Regions from separate parts of the Paenibacillus sp. FSL K6-0108 genome, predicted to be linked through region 3. Evidence: predicted binding sites of a transcription regulator. Region 3 holds the regulator's gene; each other region holds the start of a gene.

Region 1 (5,725 bases), 2.8 Mb from region 3:
CTTCATTATATCCGTTCAGTATCATGACATCAATTCCTCCACAATCGCTTGTTCTCGCTGCTGCAGACTGTGCTTCTGCCATACGGCATCGTCACGCTGCGGGAAATCCTCACGGTAGTGGGCTCCCCGACTTTCCTCGCGGTGTAATGCTCCAGTGGTAACCAGCCAGGCACAGGTCAACAGGTTGGCATATTCCATCTCTTCTTTGTGAGTAAACTTCTGATCAAAAAATGGAAGTTCTTGTTGCAGTTTTTCCATTGCTGCTTGTAGATTACCGCCATTCCGGCGCAGTCCCACCTGACGTACCATCATTTTTTGCAGACGCAAGCGCCTTTCGGATACCGGCTTCTGCTCATCCTTTATAATTCTGCTCAAGCTTGTTGATGCAGGAGCCCCTTTGTGCAGTGAAGCAAGTGGAGGAAGAGATTGAATACGATCAACGATTCTCCGGCCAAACACAATTGCTTCAGACAGAGAATTGCTCGCCAAACGATTAGCGCCATGCACTCCAGTAGAGGATACCTCACCGCAGGCAAATAACCGGCCAATACTGCTCTCCCCGCTGAGATCCGTCTTCACTCCGCCCATCATGTAATGTGCAGCAGGAGCGACCGGAATCCAGTCTGTGGTCATATCCAGTCCGTATCGCATACAGGTCTCATAAATGGTAGGAAACCGATGCTTAATCATCTCCGCCGGTTCATGCGTGATATCCAAATATACAAACGTACTGTTTGTCGATTCCATCTCACTGACAATAGCCCGGGCGACGATATCACGTGGTGCCAGTTCAAGCTGTGCATGATATCGTTCCATGAAGCGCTCGCCTTTCACATTGCGCAAATAGGCTCCTTCGCCACGTACCGCCTCGGACACCAGGAAACGTGGTGCTCCCGGATAACAAAGGGAGGTCGGGTGAAATTGGATAAACTCCATGTCTCGGACAACCGCTCCGGCACGATAGGCCATCGCCACGCCATCTGCTGTAGCCACTTCCGGGTTAGTTGTATATCGATACAACTGTCCAGCCCCGCCAGAGCATAATACGGTTGCCTCTGCCTTCACAAATACTTGCGAACCGTCAGCCTTCTGAACCAACGCACCTACACATTCTCCCTGCTCTGTAATCAGGTCAATGACAAAATGCTCATCCCATACTTCAATCCCCGGATGTTCATTGGCCTGTGAAGCCAGTGCACGTACAATCTCATATCCCGTTGCATCGCCATTAGCATGCAAAATACGGCGGTGGCTATGCGCACCTTCCTGCGTCAACGCCAACTCGCCGTTCTCCAGATCAAACAAAGTACCCAGTCGAATCAGTTCTTTCACTCCGTCCGGGCCCTCGTTCACCAATGCTTCGACTGCTTCGGAGCGGCAAAGTCCCGCTCCGGCAACAAGTGTATCTTGCAAATGGTAGGCAGGTGAATCATCCTCAGCAATAACTGCAGCAATGCCCCCTTGCGCATACCGGGTGTTACTTTCCAGTAATGACTTCTTCGTGATCATCAACACACTACGTTGTTCACTCGCCTTGATCGCAGTAAACAAACCAGCAATGCCCGAACCAATAACCAGCACATCCGTCTCCACCATCGGCAGCGCGGACAGATCAAAATCCACTAAGTATTGCGGTATCATGTTATTTCACCTGTCTTGGAGCAAGAGTAGCGCATGCTACTTCACCAGTAACATGCGCTCTAGTGATTCTCTGGCTTTGTCGGCAACGGCTGGCGGCACGTAAATTTGCGGCTTCATCGTCTCCAGGCATTTAACCAGCTTTTTCAAGTTGTTAACCTTCATATTCGGACATACGAGGAACTTGGTAGCAAAGTGGAATTGTTTATCCGGGCTATCGAGACGCAGTTGATATCCTGTGCCATCCTCGGTGCCTACGATAAATTCTTTAGCGGAAGAATTCTTGCAATATTCCAGAATAGCGGTTGTGCTACCTACGAAATCACCCATCTCTACAACCTCAGGGCGACATTCCGGGTGAACAACGAACTCGGCATCTGGATGCTTCGCTCTCATCTCAACCACGTCTTTGACTGTCAGCATATCATGGGTATTGCAGTAACCTTCCCAGATAATCATTTTCTTGTCTGTATGTTGTTGCACATAATGTCCCAGATTTTTATCCGGTACCCAGATGATTTCATCGGAATCAACAGATTGAATGACTCTGACAGCATTGGCCGATGTACAACAAATGTCGGTCTCTGCCTTGATCTCAGCTGAAGAATTGATGTACGTTACAACTTTGGCATTCGGGTGCTGTGCTTTCAATTTACGTAAGCCTTCAACGTTAACCATATCTGCCATAGGGCAGCCTGCACGCTCGTCGGGGATGATAACCGTTTTGTTAGGGGCAAGAATTTTAGCGCTTTCACCCATAAAATGAACCCCACAGAAAACGATAACATCCGCATCGGTTTGTGCTGCCTTCTGGGCCAGCAGAAACGAATCCCCTCGGAAGTCAGCGACCTCCTGCACCTCGTCACGTTGATAATAATGGGCAAGAATAATGGCATTCCGTTCCTTCTTCAACTCCATCAGCCGCTCACGCAGCTCCCGGTTCATCTCAGCCTTGCGCTCTAAAGCCAGAGCTTCCACCTGTGATCCTCTCCTTATCGGGACAGCCTCATCCGCTGTTTCATATGGCAAATCCAAGTCGTTATTTTCGCTTGAGAAACGAATCACAAGCGGTTTAACAACTAATGTACACAACGTTCACGACTCTGTCAATAAATGAAAAGAGCCCGGAACAATGGCATAACCGGCTATTTCCTACGTAGTTCGCCCTAAAGCTCCCGGTTATCATTATCTATGCAATTTAAATGATTATAAAAAAAAGAGAGCCCTGGGGCTCTCTTTTTCATCTACCACAATAGGCAGACGATGTTATACATTAAGACGTTGGCTTCGGTCCACCATCATCCGGGTCATTGCTGTTCCCTTTGTCCAGATTCGGAGCTTCGTTAGGAATATCTCCGGCTGGTGGCTCAGGCGTTTCATCCTTGCCTTGGATACGGACGCGTACATCACCGATGTTATCGATGATCGCCTCTCCGCCTTCGCTAGGCGTACCTTCTCCTTCGTTGCTGTTTTCATCTTTAGGAGCCAGGGAACCCGTCTCGATCAATTGCTTGATCTGATCCATTTCCAATGTCTCCACTTCCAGCAACGTTTGAGCGATTAGATGCATCTCTTTCGTATGTTTAACGAGCAAGTCCTTACATTTCTCGTAACATTCGTTAATAAAGCGTTGCATTTCCTGATCAATCTCATAAGCGATGGAATCCGAGTAATTCTGTTCGTGACCGATATCCCGACCAAGGAATACCTGTCCCTGCGAACTACCAAACTGCATAGGTCCCAGCTTCTCACTCATACCGTATTCCATAACCATGCTGCGAACAATACCTGTCGCTTGTTGGAAGTCACTGTATGCACCAGTACCAATCTCACCGATGAACAGTTCTTCAGCAACACGACCTCCAAGTAGTCCGGTTACTTTATCCAACAGCTCTTGTTTGGTCACCAACATGCGGTCTTCTTTTGGCAACATGATTACATACCCACCCGCACGTCCGCGCGGAATGATGGTCACTTTATGTACCATATCAGCATGTTCCAGGAAGTATCCTACAATCGTATGGCCTGCTTCGTGATATGCAACGATGCGCTTCTCACGGTCACTGATAACACGGCTTTTCTTCTCCGTACCCACGATGACACGGTCAATCGCCTCGTCAACTTCTTTCATGGAAATATCTCTGCGATTACGACGTGCCGCAAGCAATGCCGCTTCATTCAAGAGATTTTCCAAATCTGCGCCGGAGAACCCGGTTGTACGCTTCGCGATAATATCCAACTTCACGTCTTTGGTGAGTGGTTTGTTGCGAGAGTGTACTTTCAGAACCGCTTCACGACCTTTTACGTCAGGACGGTCAACCGTGATTTGACGGTCAAATCGACCTGGACGCAGCAAGGCAGGGTCCAGAATATCTGCACGGTTCGTTGCGGCAACGATGATAATACCTTCATTGGCTCCGAATCCGTCCATTTCAACGAGTAACTGGTTGAGGGTTTGTTCACGTTCATCGTGGCCTCCACCAAGACCAGCACCACGCTGACGTCCTACAGCATCAATCTCATCGATAAAGATGATACATGGGGCGTTTTTCTTTGCATTTTCAAACAAGTCACGTACACGAGATGCACCGACACCGACGAACATTTCAACGAAGTCAGAACCGGAAATACTGAAGAATGGTACACCCGCTTCACCGGCTACAGCACGAGCGAGCAAGGTTTTACCTGTACCTGGAGGACCTACAAGCAATACGCCTTTAGGAATCCGGGCACCTACTGCTGCGAATTTACGAGGGTCCTTGAGGAAGTCCACGACTTCAACAAGCTCCTGTTTCTCTTCGTCAGCACCCGCAACATCTTCAAATGTAACCCGTTTCTTCTCTTCGTTATAGAGACGGGCACGGCTTTTACCAAAGTTCATTACTTTACCGCCGCCGCCTTGAGCCTGATTAAACAGGAAGAAGAACAGCAGGAACATAATGATCAAAGGAATAAAGGAAGTCAGCAACGTCAACCAGATGCTGTCACCTTTCATAGGTTCCTGATGATATTGGAATTTGTTCGTTTCGCTTGCAGTTACAAGCTCACTAATTGCCTCATCCGTAGGAGGAATATACGTTGAGAAATTTTCTGATTTGGCTCCGTCAGGCGTCTCCCTGTATTGACCGGTCACGAGGTACGTCTGACCGTTGAATTGAACCGTCAATTCAGAGACGTTATTGGCCTTGATCGCCGCGCGCAACTGATCATATCTAGGATTATCGGTGGCTTCGCCGCCATTGCTGACGAACTGGACTATCCCCACCACAACTAAAAAAAGAATCAAATAAAAAGCAGAATTCCGGATGAACCGATTCATCCCCTACCTCCTCTCGAGACACTTTAATTATTTTAACATAGCCCGACATGGCTTCTCAACAGAAGCCACCAACAGATATGGGCTTGGAGCTAGCTTAAACATTAGTTGCTGTAAACTTCCGGTTTCAGAATCCCGATGTAAGGGAGGTTCCGGTACTTCTCAGCATAATCCAGGCCATAGCCAACGATAAATGCATCCGGAATGTCAAAACCTGTGTAATGAGCTTCAAGTTCAACCTTGCGACCTGAAGGCTTGTCAAATAGCGTAACTACGCGGACGGATTCAGCACCGCGATTCTGCAAGAGCTCGATCAAATAACTGAGCGTGAGCCCACTATCAATAATGTCCTCTACAATCAGAACCTCGCGTCCCTCAACAGGTTCATCCAGATCCTTAATGATTTTGACCACGCCAGATGATTTGGTGGAAGCGCCGTAACTCGATACTGCCATGAAATCCATCTCAACAGGTACCGTAATGTTCTTAACCAAATCAGCCATAAATATAAACGCACCCTTGAGCACACAAATGACCAAAGGATTGCGATTTGCATATTCGGCACTTATTGTTGCGCCTAATTCCTTGATTTTACTCTGAATCTCTTCTTCACTGATCAATACTTCCTGAATGTCGTTCTGCAACTGTGCGAACCTCCTAAGTTATACATATGAAAGCCTTACCTGAACCATAACCACTACCCCTGAATCGCTGAATCGCCTACAGTCATGTACAGGATTACGGAAGTATCCTCCCTGACAGGAGCTACAC
Region 2 (5,725 bases), 620 kb from region 3:
CAGCAACGACACCAAACACGATGACCGAGCCTGCCAGTTTGAACATGTTCGCGCCAACGCCAAGCACGAGTCCCTCAGCACGGTGCTCCAGTGCTGCCGAGCACATCGAGTTGGCAAATCCGGTGACAGGTACAGCTGTGCCTGCACCAGCCCATTGCGCCATTTTATCGTAGACACCGAGACAAGTCAGGATGACTGAAATGAGGATCATGACCGCAACGGTTGGACTGGCAGCTTCCTTCGATGTCATGTCAAAGCCGGCCATAAATGCTTCCTGAATAGCCTGTCCAATGACACAGATGAATCCGCCGACGAAGAATGCCTTAATACAGTTCGCCCAGATTGGACGGGCAGGCTCATGTTTTTTGGCGACTTTTTTATATTCCTGTTCACTGATGGACAGGGATGGTGATTTTTTTCCACTACCTTTAGCTTGAGCTGGCAAGATACTGAACCTCCCTTGATGAAAATAAGTCAACCGAAGTGACTGACATGTACTGTGTGTTATCCTGTATTCATTGTTTGTTAAGGTTGGGAAAGTTATGTATCCGGCGAAAGACAGCATTTGTTTCCAGCACGATGAAGCAGCTGAATCAGATGAGTCGCTCAGCGCCGGGTGAGAGGTCTGATGAAGTTTATAAATAAAGCAGGGTGATCACGAGCAAAATAAAAAGAGCAATGCAAAGGATGGTTTCATTGCCTTCATCGGGTGGCCTCATCTATTGTCCCATCTCCTTCCTGTTGTCAGGCAAATGAAATTAGGGGCTCATTAAATACAGACTAAGCAAAACGTTTCCTCACTATATGCATATTCAATGCAGCTGCTTGGCGATAGTGTTTGATGCGGATTTTATGGCATGATGAATCATCAAACGAGCAACCATTCATGCCTGAGATACGTGACATAACCATGGACAATTACTGGCGCAAGGTTCATACTGTAGTGTGACCAGTGGTTAAATAAAATGTTCTTCTCTTTCGAAGGACAACAGTCCGGCAGCCGTTCTGCTGAGACCTGATTTACATACACGCAGAGGAGTTGTCGACACATGAATCAAAAAACGATGGAAATGTTTCGCACATTAACGGAATTCCCTTCCGTTTCCGGGTTTGAACGCGAGCTTCGCGGATGGATGAAAGAGCAAATGTCTCCTTATACGGACGAATTTGTACAGGATCGCCTGGGAAGCCTTTTTGGCGTATTACGAGGAGAAGTGTCCGGACCCAAAGTCATGGTTGCAGGTCACTTCGACGAAGTTGGCTTCATGACCACAGGTATCACGGAAACAGGCATGATCAAATTCCGCCCATTGGGTGGATGGTGGAGTCAAGCTGTGCTGTCCCAACGTCTGGAGCTTATCACTCCCGATCGTCGGATTATTGGAGTTGTCGGTTCAACGCCTACGCATCTCCTTGATGAGTCCCAGCGAAACAAACCGGTTGATCTCAATCATATGTACTTGGATATTGGTGCGGATAACCGTGCAGAAGCAGAGTCTTGGGGCATTCGCCCAGGTATGCAGATCGTGCCAATCTGTGAATTCACACCCATGGCTAATCCGAAAAAAATTATGGCAAAAGCCTGGGATAACCGTTATGGCGTAGGACTTGCCCTTGAGCTGATTGAAGCATTGCATAAGGAAACATTGCCAAATACGCTCTATTGCGGTGCAACAGTTCAAGAGGAATTGGGACTCCGTGGTGCTCGCACGGCTGCCAATCTAATTGAACCGGATATTTTCTTTGCATTGGACTGCAGTGCTGCGAATGATATGACAGGAGACAAACAGTCATTTGGACATATCGGTCAAGGCGCTTTGCTGCGTATCTTCGACCCGGGAATGTTCACCCATCGTGGTATTGTTGAATATGTCCAGGACACAGCATCATCCAATCAGATCAAAATGCAATATTTCATCTCTCCAGGTGGTACGGATGCCGGAGCGGTTCATTTAAGCGGTATCGGTGTGCCTTCAACGGTAATTGGCATCTGTGCCCGTTACATCCATACCTCTTCTTCCATTATTCATACGGATGACTATGACGCGGCCAAAGAGTTGCTCGTGAAGCTGGTGAAGGGGCTGGATCAGACGACACTGAATACGATTATTGACAACGCGTAAGGATAGATTAGGAGAGAGCTTGAATTACGTGAGCTCGATCGCTTCCCCCTTTTAAATGTAATTCCAAGAGATGTTCTGACTTCAGCAGAACATCTCTTTTTTGTTGCAACTAGATTAATAGCTAGAACATATATAGAAAAGATTCATAAGATATAACAACGGAAGAGAAACTAAATCATCAAGCAGTGGGGGACCTGTTATGGCAATGAGAAGGAATGGAAAATCGAATAAAGGTTCCACCAAAACAAATGCTGCCAACACCCTTCTCAATGGCAATCTTAAAGGAAAGAACCTGGAAATTATCGTCGCAGCCTTGCTGGTGAGCGGGAGATTAAGAGTAGATGCCGTCACATTGTTTCGAGAAGCCACATTGGTTGTTGAATTGGTTGGACAGTATAAAACACTTCAAAAAATGACACCATCGAATGCTGACAAAGTCGTCCAATTTCTTGACGAAATGGGTGATGTTACTTTGGATGATGTCGTTAGGGCTTTTCAGAAAAGAATAAATTCTTAAAAGGAATGAGGGTGATGTGATGTCTGAATTTGACGGGATCGGCTTCGCCGAACTGATAATTGTAGTCATCCTTGTCATGTTATTTGTATTTGGCTCGACGGATATTGAGAATCTGTCTTCTACGCCTACAACGACCTAAGTAGCCTTATAAGCCGCCTTCCGATTGCATGCATCATGTGATCTAAAGGAGAAGATAAAGAAAAACGCCAGTTTGCAATCAGGACTGGCGTTTTTTGGGGTTCACAGAAATAAAGGGGAGAATGCAATCCAGGCCAAAATAAGAGCCAGCACAATGCAAACATTTTCTACAACGGCTCCATGTTTTGTACCTGTACTCATGAGATTGATCCTTATACGCCACTTGATTGGTGGCAATGGACGAATGCCGCGATTCGTCAATGAATCAGCCAATAAATGCATGGCATAAGCTATTCCTCCGGCCACCCAGATCTCTGGCCCTTGCAAATGAGTCGTACTGTAGAGCAATCCAGCCCATACAGCGGTTCCATATAGGGTGTGTGTCAATCCCCTATGCGTTAACGTGGTACACAGCATTAACAGACTGCCTGCAATCAGATTCCATGGTGCGAATGCATGTCCATAGAATACAAGTCCCAATCCTATCGCAAACATCAACACTTTGCGCAGGGAACGGGACGGCAGGAAAGACACCATCGCAATCAGAATGGCGAGCAGCAGATTCCAAGGTTTCGCCTGCACATAGAAGTATACAAATACAGCGACAGGCAGCAGAATTGTCTGTAAGAGTCGAATCAAGCTGTTCGGCAATGCCTTGGATACGAGTAGCGAATTCGGTTCATCAATGTCCGGTAACAGCGAACCGATCAGGGCCACGGTAACTGCCGGTGCAGTTATGGGCATGCCGGACAATTGCAGAACAGAGAGGGATACAGTGGTCCCGATAATAAGGTGGGATCTTCCCATCATGGTGCAAAAACTTCCTTTCAAGAGTATAGGGAACATGAACGGCCCACTTCCGATATTACATCAAAAAGAAAACAAGAACAATAGTTCGCATTTCTTATTTCCGTGACAGGGCTCACACTTTTAAATTTGTGACTCCTCTATCGCTATTAGTGAAATTAATCACATTTTATGTCAGCATTGGAGGTTATGATTAAAATATAAACCACTAAAAATGATGGTAATGTACAGTGTCCATTCAAGGAGGCATACACACATGAACGGAAACAAAGAAAAATTGGTTATTATCGGTAATGGCATGGCAGGCATAAGTACGGTTGAACAAATTTTAAAATTGAGTTCTCGGTTCGACATTACGGTCTTTGGCACAGAGCCCTACCCCAACTACAACCGGATTATGCTGTCCTACGTGCTGGAAGGCAGCAAAACAATTGATGATATTGTGCTCAATGATCTGCATTGGTATGAGGATTATGGTATTACCCTCCATACGGGTACAACCGTAACACGGATTGATTCCGAGACCCATGAAGTCGTTACTGCAGAAGGCGAACGCTTCCCTTACGACAAAATCATCATCGCAACCGGCTCCAGTTCCTTCATTCTTCCCGTACCCGGTCATGACAAACAAGGGGTTGTTGGGTTCAGGGATATAGCCGATTGTAACGTCATGTTGGAAGCTGCGAAACAATACAAAAAAGCGGCTGTCATTGGGGGCGGGCTTCTAGGCCTGGAAGCTGCCAAAGGGCTGGTCCAGCTCGGGATGGAAGTCACAGTTGTGCATTTGATGCAGGATCTGATGGAACGCCAGCTTGATCCGCAGGCGTCCGCGATGTTAAAAGCCGAACTCGAACGTCAGGGCATCCGGTTCAAGATGGGTGCACAAACCGCAGAGCTGCTTGGTGGCGAACGGGTAGAAGGTATTCGTTTTGCCGATGACTCCGTGCTGAACACCGATTTTGTTGTTATGGCCGTAGGCATCAAACCCAACACGGATGTAGCTCGTGAAAGCGGTATGGAAGTAAACCGGGGCATTGTGGTGAACGACTATATGCAAACATCACTGGATAACGTGTATTCCGTCGGGGAATGTACTGAACATCGCGGTGTATGTTACGGCCTCGTTGCCCCGCTATTTGAACAAGGCATGATTCTGGCCAAACATATATGCGGCGTGGATACCGCTCCTTATGAAGGTTCTGTTGTATCCACCAAATTGAAAATTTCGGGCGTGGACGTCTTTTCGACCGGTGAATTTATCGACAGTCCCGAACATACGGTCATTGCGCATAAGGATGACTGGAAACGCACGTACAAAAAAATTCTTCTTCGGGATAATATCTTAGTAGGTGCCGTACTCTTTGGTGACATTACGGATTCTGCAGAATTACAGAAGTTGATCAAACAAAAAGCCGAAATGACCGATGAATTGTATGCTTCACTGATGGGTACAGGCTGTGGCGGGCACAAAAAGGCTGCCTCCGTGGAAACCATGGCAGAAGACGAAATTGTCTGCGGATGTAACGGGGTAACCAAAGGAACCATTGTCGATGCCATTACGAATCAAGGATTAACCAGCGTAGACGAAATTAAAGCCTGTACGGGTGCAACCCGCTCCTGCGGCGGCTGTAAACCGGTTGTTGAACAAATTTTGCAATATGTGCTTGGGGACAGCTTCACAACAGGTGCCAAACAGGGAATCTGCGGTTGCACCTCCCTCAGCCGGGATGAAATCGTAGCCGAGATTAGACAAAAAGGATTGCAAACGACGAAAGAGGTCATGCATGTCCTGGGATGGAGTCAGCCCGAAGGATGTTCCAAATGCCGCCCAGCCATTAACTATTACCTTGGCATGATTGCGCCAGATACCCATGTGGATGAAAAGGAATCCCGTTTTGTCAACGAACGCATGAACGCCAATATTCAAAAAGATGGCACATATACCGTTGTACCGCGCATGTATGGCGGGGTTACAACACCGGAAGACTTGAAACGCATTGCAGACATTTCGGTCAAATACGATGTAAAAGCCGTCAAAGTAACAGGAGGTCAGCGTCTGGACCTGATTGGAGTCAAAAAAGAAGATCTGCCCAACGTGTGGGCTGAGCTGGATATGCCTTCAGGCTACGCATACGCCAAG
Region 3 (5,725 bases):
GCGGTTAATAGTTAATTGAACATTATTGACCCCATCGTACTGGGTAACCATCTTTTCAATTGGGCTTTGCAAAGCCACATGACGATACACAAACCAACCTCCAAACAACACAACGGCTGAAATGACGGCAGTCAGAGCAATAGGCAATACTTTTATCTTCAAGTGAGTTACCCCTCCTAAATTTTGGCCCATCTTGTAGCTTGTAGGCAAGAATATGAATACAGGCATGTAATATCCTGTGATGTGCCTGACAGGATTTATTTGTGTATGATGTATCCTTGAATACATATTTGAGTATATCACATCGTATATACAATATCTAAGGCGAAAATATGAATAAATTAATAATTTTAACTATTCAAATCCAAAATGATCAGGAAAGCACGTCAAAGAACCGGTCCAGTCGGGTTTCCGTCTGCCGGTTCTTTAATGTATTCTTTTCAAATGATAGTAAGCTTGCTGATTCTAGCTATTCGGGATCGTATAGACCAGATCTACCTGTTCCCCGTTACTAAAGCGGTAAAACCGATAATAGTTATGAGTATCATCGTTATAATACACTTGCCATACATAGATTCCATTCACAACACCTGGCATAATTCGTTTGATCTCTCCACCTGGAACTTCTGAGCTGAACCGATTTCGAATCTGAGCTTCAGACATGCCGTTCTTCAACAGTTCACCGTGCACCGCATTGGTCCCCGTCACAGGTTTGTTGTTCTCATCGAACTTAATCCACACCAAGACATCCTGGTTATCCTTATCTTTGCCAATCAGGGTCCAGTATATGTTGTCTCCACCGTCTTTTTGCCCCCAAACATACTTACGCAGGTCTTCGTGTGACGTAATCCCCAGCTGTTCCTGGGCTGCCTGTATGGCCAATGCCTCTTCCTTGCGCTGATCCTGGGTAACATAGATATAATAACGCTGAAGTCCAAACAGAATCAGAACCAGGAGCAGCAGCGAAATCCATATCCACTTCTTTTTTTTCTTCAAAAGCCGAACTTCCTTTCCCTATGACGCTGCTGTCCTTGTAATTAACGGGCAAGCAGACTGTCAAATGCCAGTTGAGACTCACGCAGAATACGCTCTTCATCCATTGTAAGACACTCCCCATGTTTAACCACTTGTTTACCATCTACCCACACATGCTCCACATCTTTGGCCGATGCCGAGTAGATCGTATGGGAAATTAGATCCGTATGCGGATAGAAATGGGCTTGTTCGATGTTCAGCGCGATGAAGTCGGCCTTCATGCCTGATTGCAGAGCACCTGTATTATTCAGGAAAATGGATTTGGCACCGTACGAAGTTCCGAGCAGCAGCGCTTCCCCTGCTGGAACTGCCGTAGGGTCACCGGATACCCCTTTATGAATCAATGCAGCCAGTCTCATCTCTTCAAACATATCCAGGTTATTGTTACTTGCCGGACCGTCTGTTCCCAGGGACACTGTCACGCCTGCTTTCAGCAGATCAGGTACACGCGCAACACCCGAAGCTAGTTTCAGGTTACTGCCTGGATTGTGGGAAACGGCTACATCATGCCGTGCGAGAATCTCGATCTCTTCATCATTCAGATGCACTGCATGCGCAACCAGAGATGGACGGGAGAAGAAGCCCAATTTCTCCAGATGTTCAACCGGACGCAGTCCGTAATCAGCCACGTTCTGCTCCACTTCACGAAGCGTCTCAGACATATGCGTATGCAAAGGCAGATTCAGGTCATGAGCTACCTGTACCAGCTTCTCTATGTAATCCGGAGGGCAAGTGTAAGGTGCGTGTGGAGAGATTACAGTTGTAATTCTTCCATCTGCTTGTCCATTCCATTGACGGGCAAATGCTGCGGAATCTTCCAGTTTGCGCTGTTGTTCTTCTTCTGAGCAAAGACCGATTACTCCACGTGCCAGAGCAGCCCGAACGCCGGATTGTTCCACCACTTTCGCCACCTGATCCATATGATCATACATATCCAGAAACGCCGTTGTTCCGCCCTTCAACATTTCAAGCACGGATAGCGACGTGCCCCAATATACGTCTTCAGACGTCATTTTGGCTTCCATTGGCCACATTTTCTCCTGCAACCATACTTGTAACGCCAGATCATCACCATGACCTCTCAGAAGCGACATCGCTGCATGACCATGCGTATTGATCAGACCCGGCAAGAAGAGCAGTCCTTTTCCGTCCACCTTTGTCAGGTTTTCGTCTCCTTCCGGCAACGTCTCACCAATATGCACAATCTTGTCATTCTCTATGACCATGTAACCTTTGACTACTTTCCAATCCGTGCCCTCACTCACGGCAAATTTGCCGTTGTGAATGACCCATCTATTTGTCGTCATCTTCCTCGTCGTCCTTTCCATTTTCCAAATAATAAGCAAGACTAAGCAGATCTGTCGTAAAATCGGCATGGTGAATGCGAATATGCGGCGGAGTCTTCAGGATGGTTGGCGCAAAATTAAGAATTGCTTCAATTCCTGACTCAATTAGCTGATCCGCGACATTTTGGGCCTCCGTATCGGGAACCGTGATAATGCCTATCCGAATATTATCCTTTTTGACCGCATCCGTTAATTCATTCATCGGCTGCACCGTCAGACTGTTGATTTGACTCCCAATCTTCGGACCGTAGGCATCAAATACAGCAACTATTTTCATGTTGTCTTTGAGATAGGCATTATAGTTGGACAAAGCATGTCCCAAATTACCTGCTCCGACAAGAGCCACATTGATCTGCTGGTCTATTTTTAAAATATGGCGGATTTTCTCGATGAGATATGAAACGTCATACCCGATCCCTTTACGACCAAAGTCACCGAAGTAAGCCAAGTCTTTACGAATTTGGGCAGGATTCAAATCCAGCCTCAGTCCAAGTTCTTGTGAAGAAACCGTATTGACTTCGCGCTGATGCAGTTCATTCAAATAACGCAAGTAAACAGGCAATCTACGCACCACGGCTTCCGAAATTTTATCTGATTTCATTCAATGCTCCCCCTTACCAAGGCCACGATAGATAGATGAAAAGAGGAGCACCCTGTCTAAAACGATGCAAAAATGATTACTGAATTAAACAGGGTGCTCCTTGTTATAGAATGGATAATTGCTTAACTCACTTTACTCGTATATCCATGAAACGAATGAATGAGGTTACTCAATTTTACCGCCAATCCATGACGGCATGCAATCATGCTAGCTACAGATTATAGCTGTTATTTTATTGCTGTTCATCGGTTGGTCTCTCGAGCCATTCCGAAATGCGTGGAACCATCTGCTCAGTGAGCATGTGCTCCATTTTGGGACCAGGTAATGAGTATAAAAAGTACTTGCCATAATACGCTTCAATAACGCGTGTATCGTATACAATTACAATGCCTCTGTCTTTGCCTGTACGAACCAGTCTGCCAAATCCCTGTTTGAAGCGGATGACAGCTTGTGGCACGGACAGCTTCATAAACGGGTTTTTCTTCTGCTGTTGCAAAAGCTCGCTCTTCGCTTCGACCAATGGATGATTCGGGGGCTGGAATGGCAATCTGACAATCGCAAGACAGGTCAGAGCCTCTCCGGGTATGTCCACCCCTTCCCAGAAGCTGCTTGTGCCAAGAAGAACCGTCGCTTTTGCATCCTGGAAGCGGCGTGTAAGCTTGGAACGGCTGCCGCTGTCCACCCCTTGCCCCAGCAAAGATATATCATTGCCTGACAAGGCCTCCTTGAGCGGGTCATAGACCTGACGCAGCATACGGTAGGAGGTGAACAACACCATCATGCGTCCACGAGTCGCGATAGCCGTTTCCGCGAGAGAGTGCACGAGCATATCCACAAAGTGGGCATCGCCTACGCTGCCCTTCACGCTTGGGAAATCACGCGGAATGACGAGCAGAGCCTGTTCGCGATAATTGAACGGTGACGGCAGCATGGACGTTAACAGACGGTTATTCTCGGCAGCTTCCTGCAAGCCCAGCTGTTCGATCATGAATTGAAATGACTTGTCAACGGAGAGCGTAGCCGATGTGAGCACAACGCTTTTCTTTTTATCAAAGAACATATCCTTCAATTGTGCACTGACATCGACAGGAACAGCATAAAGTTGCAGTGATTTACTGCGGAACTGGCCGCTGGCCTCCATCCAGTACACGGTATTGGCATCATCCATGCGCATGAAGAAACGCAGATTATCTTTGATCGTCGCCAAATCCTTTAGAAGCCCTGAGATATCCGTAATCAGACTATCGGACTGATAATCGTCCTGATCTTCTTTTACTTCAAGCAGCAGCTTGTCGCCTTTACGAATCAAATCCCCTAGAGTGACATAGATTTGGTTCTCAGCATCCTGCAATTCCTGCCATTTGGCTGGTTTTTGCGAAGGCTTCAGTCGAAGAGAGAATTGTCCTGTCTCGCCAGGAGAAGCATCGCTGCGTTCAGGCAGCAGGCCAAACAAGGTATCGCTTAGTCGATCCCACATTTCTTTAACTTCGACGGCAAGCGGGAACATCTGATCAATCATGGAGCCCCACTGTACCGAATTTTCATGACCCGACAATTGAGAACGAAGCATAGGCAGTTGGCCATTACGGCTATCTTTAAACAATCGGGTCAGTGTATGAACCAACGTGAAATATTTCATATGAAGACCAAGATGTTTACCGGCTACATCCTCCAGATGATGTGCTTCATCGATGACAAGACTTTCGTAGGCTGGCAGCAGCTGATGTGCTGCTTTGACATCTGTAAACAATTTCGAATGATTCGTAATCACGATATCGGACAGCCCGGCTTCATGTTTGGCCCGGTGATAGAAACATTTGCGGAACCAAGGACAGGAACGTCCAAGACAGGATTCGGACTCACTCTGTACCGTCTCCCAGAAGTCTCCTCCGCGCCCGCTTAGATTAAGCTCCTCATCGTCTCCAGACTCCGTCTGGGTAAGCCAGACAATCATCTGAGCTGCTGTAAAATAATCCTCTTTCGGTGTAGCAAATTCACGTTTATTGATTTTATGCTCAAATTTGCGAAGACACAGATAATGCCCCCGTCCTTTGAACACCGCTGCCTTGAACGGGAACGGAACCACTTGGGTCAGCATAGGTATATCCCGTTCTCTCAATTGCTCCTGCAGGTTGATGGTATGTGTGCTGACCATGACTTTCTGTTCCTGTTTCACACTTTCATAGATGGCAGGCAACAAATAACCAAGTGATTTACCTGTACCCGTTCCAGCTTCGATCAATAGATGTTTCTCTTCATCCAAAGCTTGTCGTACACTGCTGAACATCTGAGTTTGCGCCTCACGCTCCTCATAATGGTCCAATGTCTCCTTCAGGTTATCTCTAACCTGATCCATAAACTGTTCAAAGCTTACGCCTTCCAGCGGGTTACCCTGTCGCTCATCGCGTGGTGAGCCTATATCGGTCCAGTCACTCACGTTCAGGGCGAGCTGACGGTAATACGTATGACCATCCAGATCCTGAATCGGCTCTGATTCTTTCTCTGTACGCAATCCGTCGAAAAACCAACCCAAGTCACTGTCTTCTGGCGCAAACAGGTCACTGAGGCGCTGAATCGTGATGAGAGGCAATGCACGCAGCTCATCGAGACACTTCAGTAATACAAAAGCTGTCGCAAGAGCATCACTGTCTGCCTGATGAGGGCGGTCGTGCTGAAATCCGAATTCTGAAGACACATAACCGAGTTGATAAGAGCCCAGTGACGGGAACGAAATCTTCAGGAA

Evidence for each region. Region 3 encodes Rex, which represses fermentation and respiration genes when NADH is low (regulators of the CRP and FNR family bind a similar motif). Its sites were predicted from a motif close to TTGTGAAATATTTCACAA; they were not measured.
Region 1: nadA (quinolinate synthase NadA) is a predicted target of Rex. The motif match lies at 2,688-2,705, and genes of this name have one in related genera.
Region 2: nirB (nitrite reductase large subunit NirB) is a predicted target of Rex. The motif match lies at 3,736-3,753, and genes of this name have one in related genera.

The regions. Positions count from the first base shown of each region.
Region 1 covers NZ_CP150288.1:63,498-69,222, reverse strand. The annotation lists gene nadC (carboxylating nicotinate-nucleotide diphosphorylase) at 1-25, opposite strand, end outside; gene nadB (L-aspartate oxidase) at 22-1,641, opposite strand; gene nadA (quinolinate synthase NadA) at 1,678-2,616, opposite strand; gene ftsH (ATP-dependent zinc metalloprotease FtsH) at 2,912-4,957, opposite strand; gene hpt (hypoxanthine phosphoribosyltransferase) at 5,059-5,598, opposite strand; gene tilS (tRNA lysidine(34) synthetase TilS) at 5,652-5,725, opposite strand, start outside.
Region 2 covers NZ_CP150288.1:5,494,106-5,499,830, forward strand. The annotation lists gene spoVAC (stage V sporulation protein AC) at 1-445, opposite strand, end outside; gene MHB49_RS25035 (M42 family metallopeptidase) at 1,050-2,123, shown strand; gene MHB49_RS25040 (hypothetical protein) at 2,323-2,640, shown strand; gene MHB49_RS25045 (metal-dependent hydrolase) at 2,881-3,588, opposite strand; gene nirB (nitrite reductase large subunit NirB) at 3,842-5,725, shown strand, end outside.
Region 3 covers NZ_CP150288.1:4,870,302-4,876,026, forward strand. The annotation lists gene MHB49_RS21970 (hypothetical protein) at 1-162, opposite strand, end outside; gene MHB49_RS21975 (DUF5590 domain-containing protein) at 466-996, opposite strand; gene MHB49_RS21980 (amidohydrolase) at 1,038-2,342, opposite strand; gene MHB49_RS21985 (redox-sensing transcriptional repressor Rex) at 2,329-2,982, opposite strand; gene dinG (ATP-dependent DNA helicase DinG) at 3,215-5,725, opposite strand, start outside.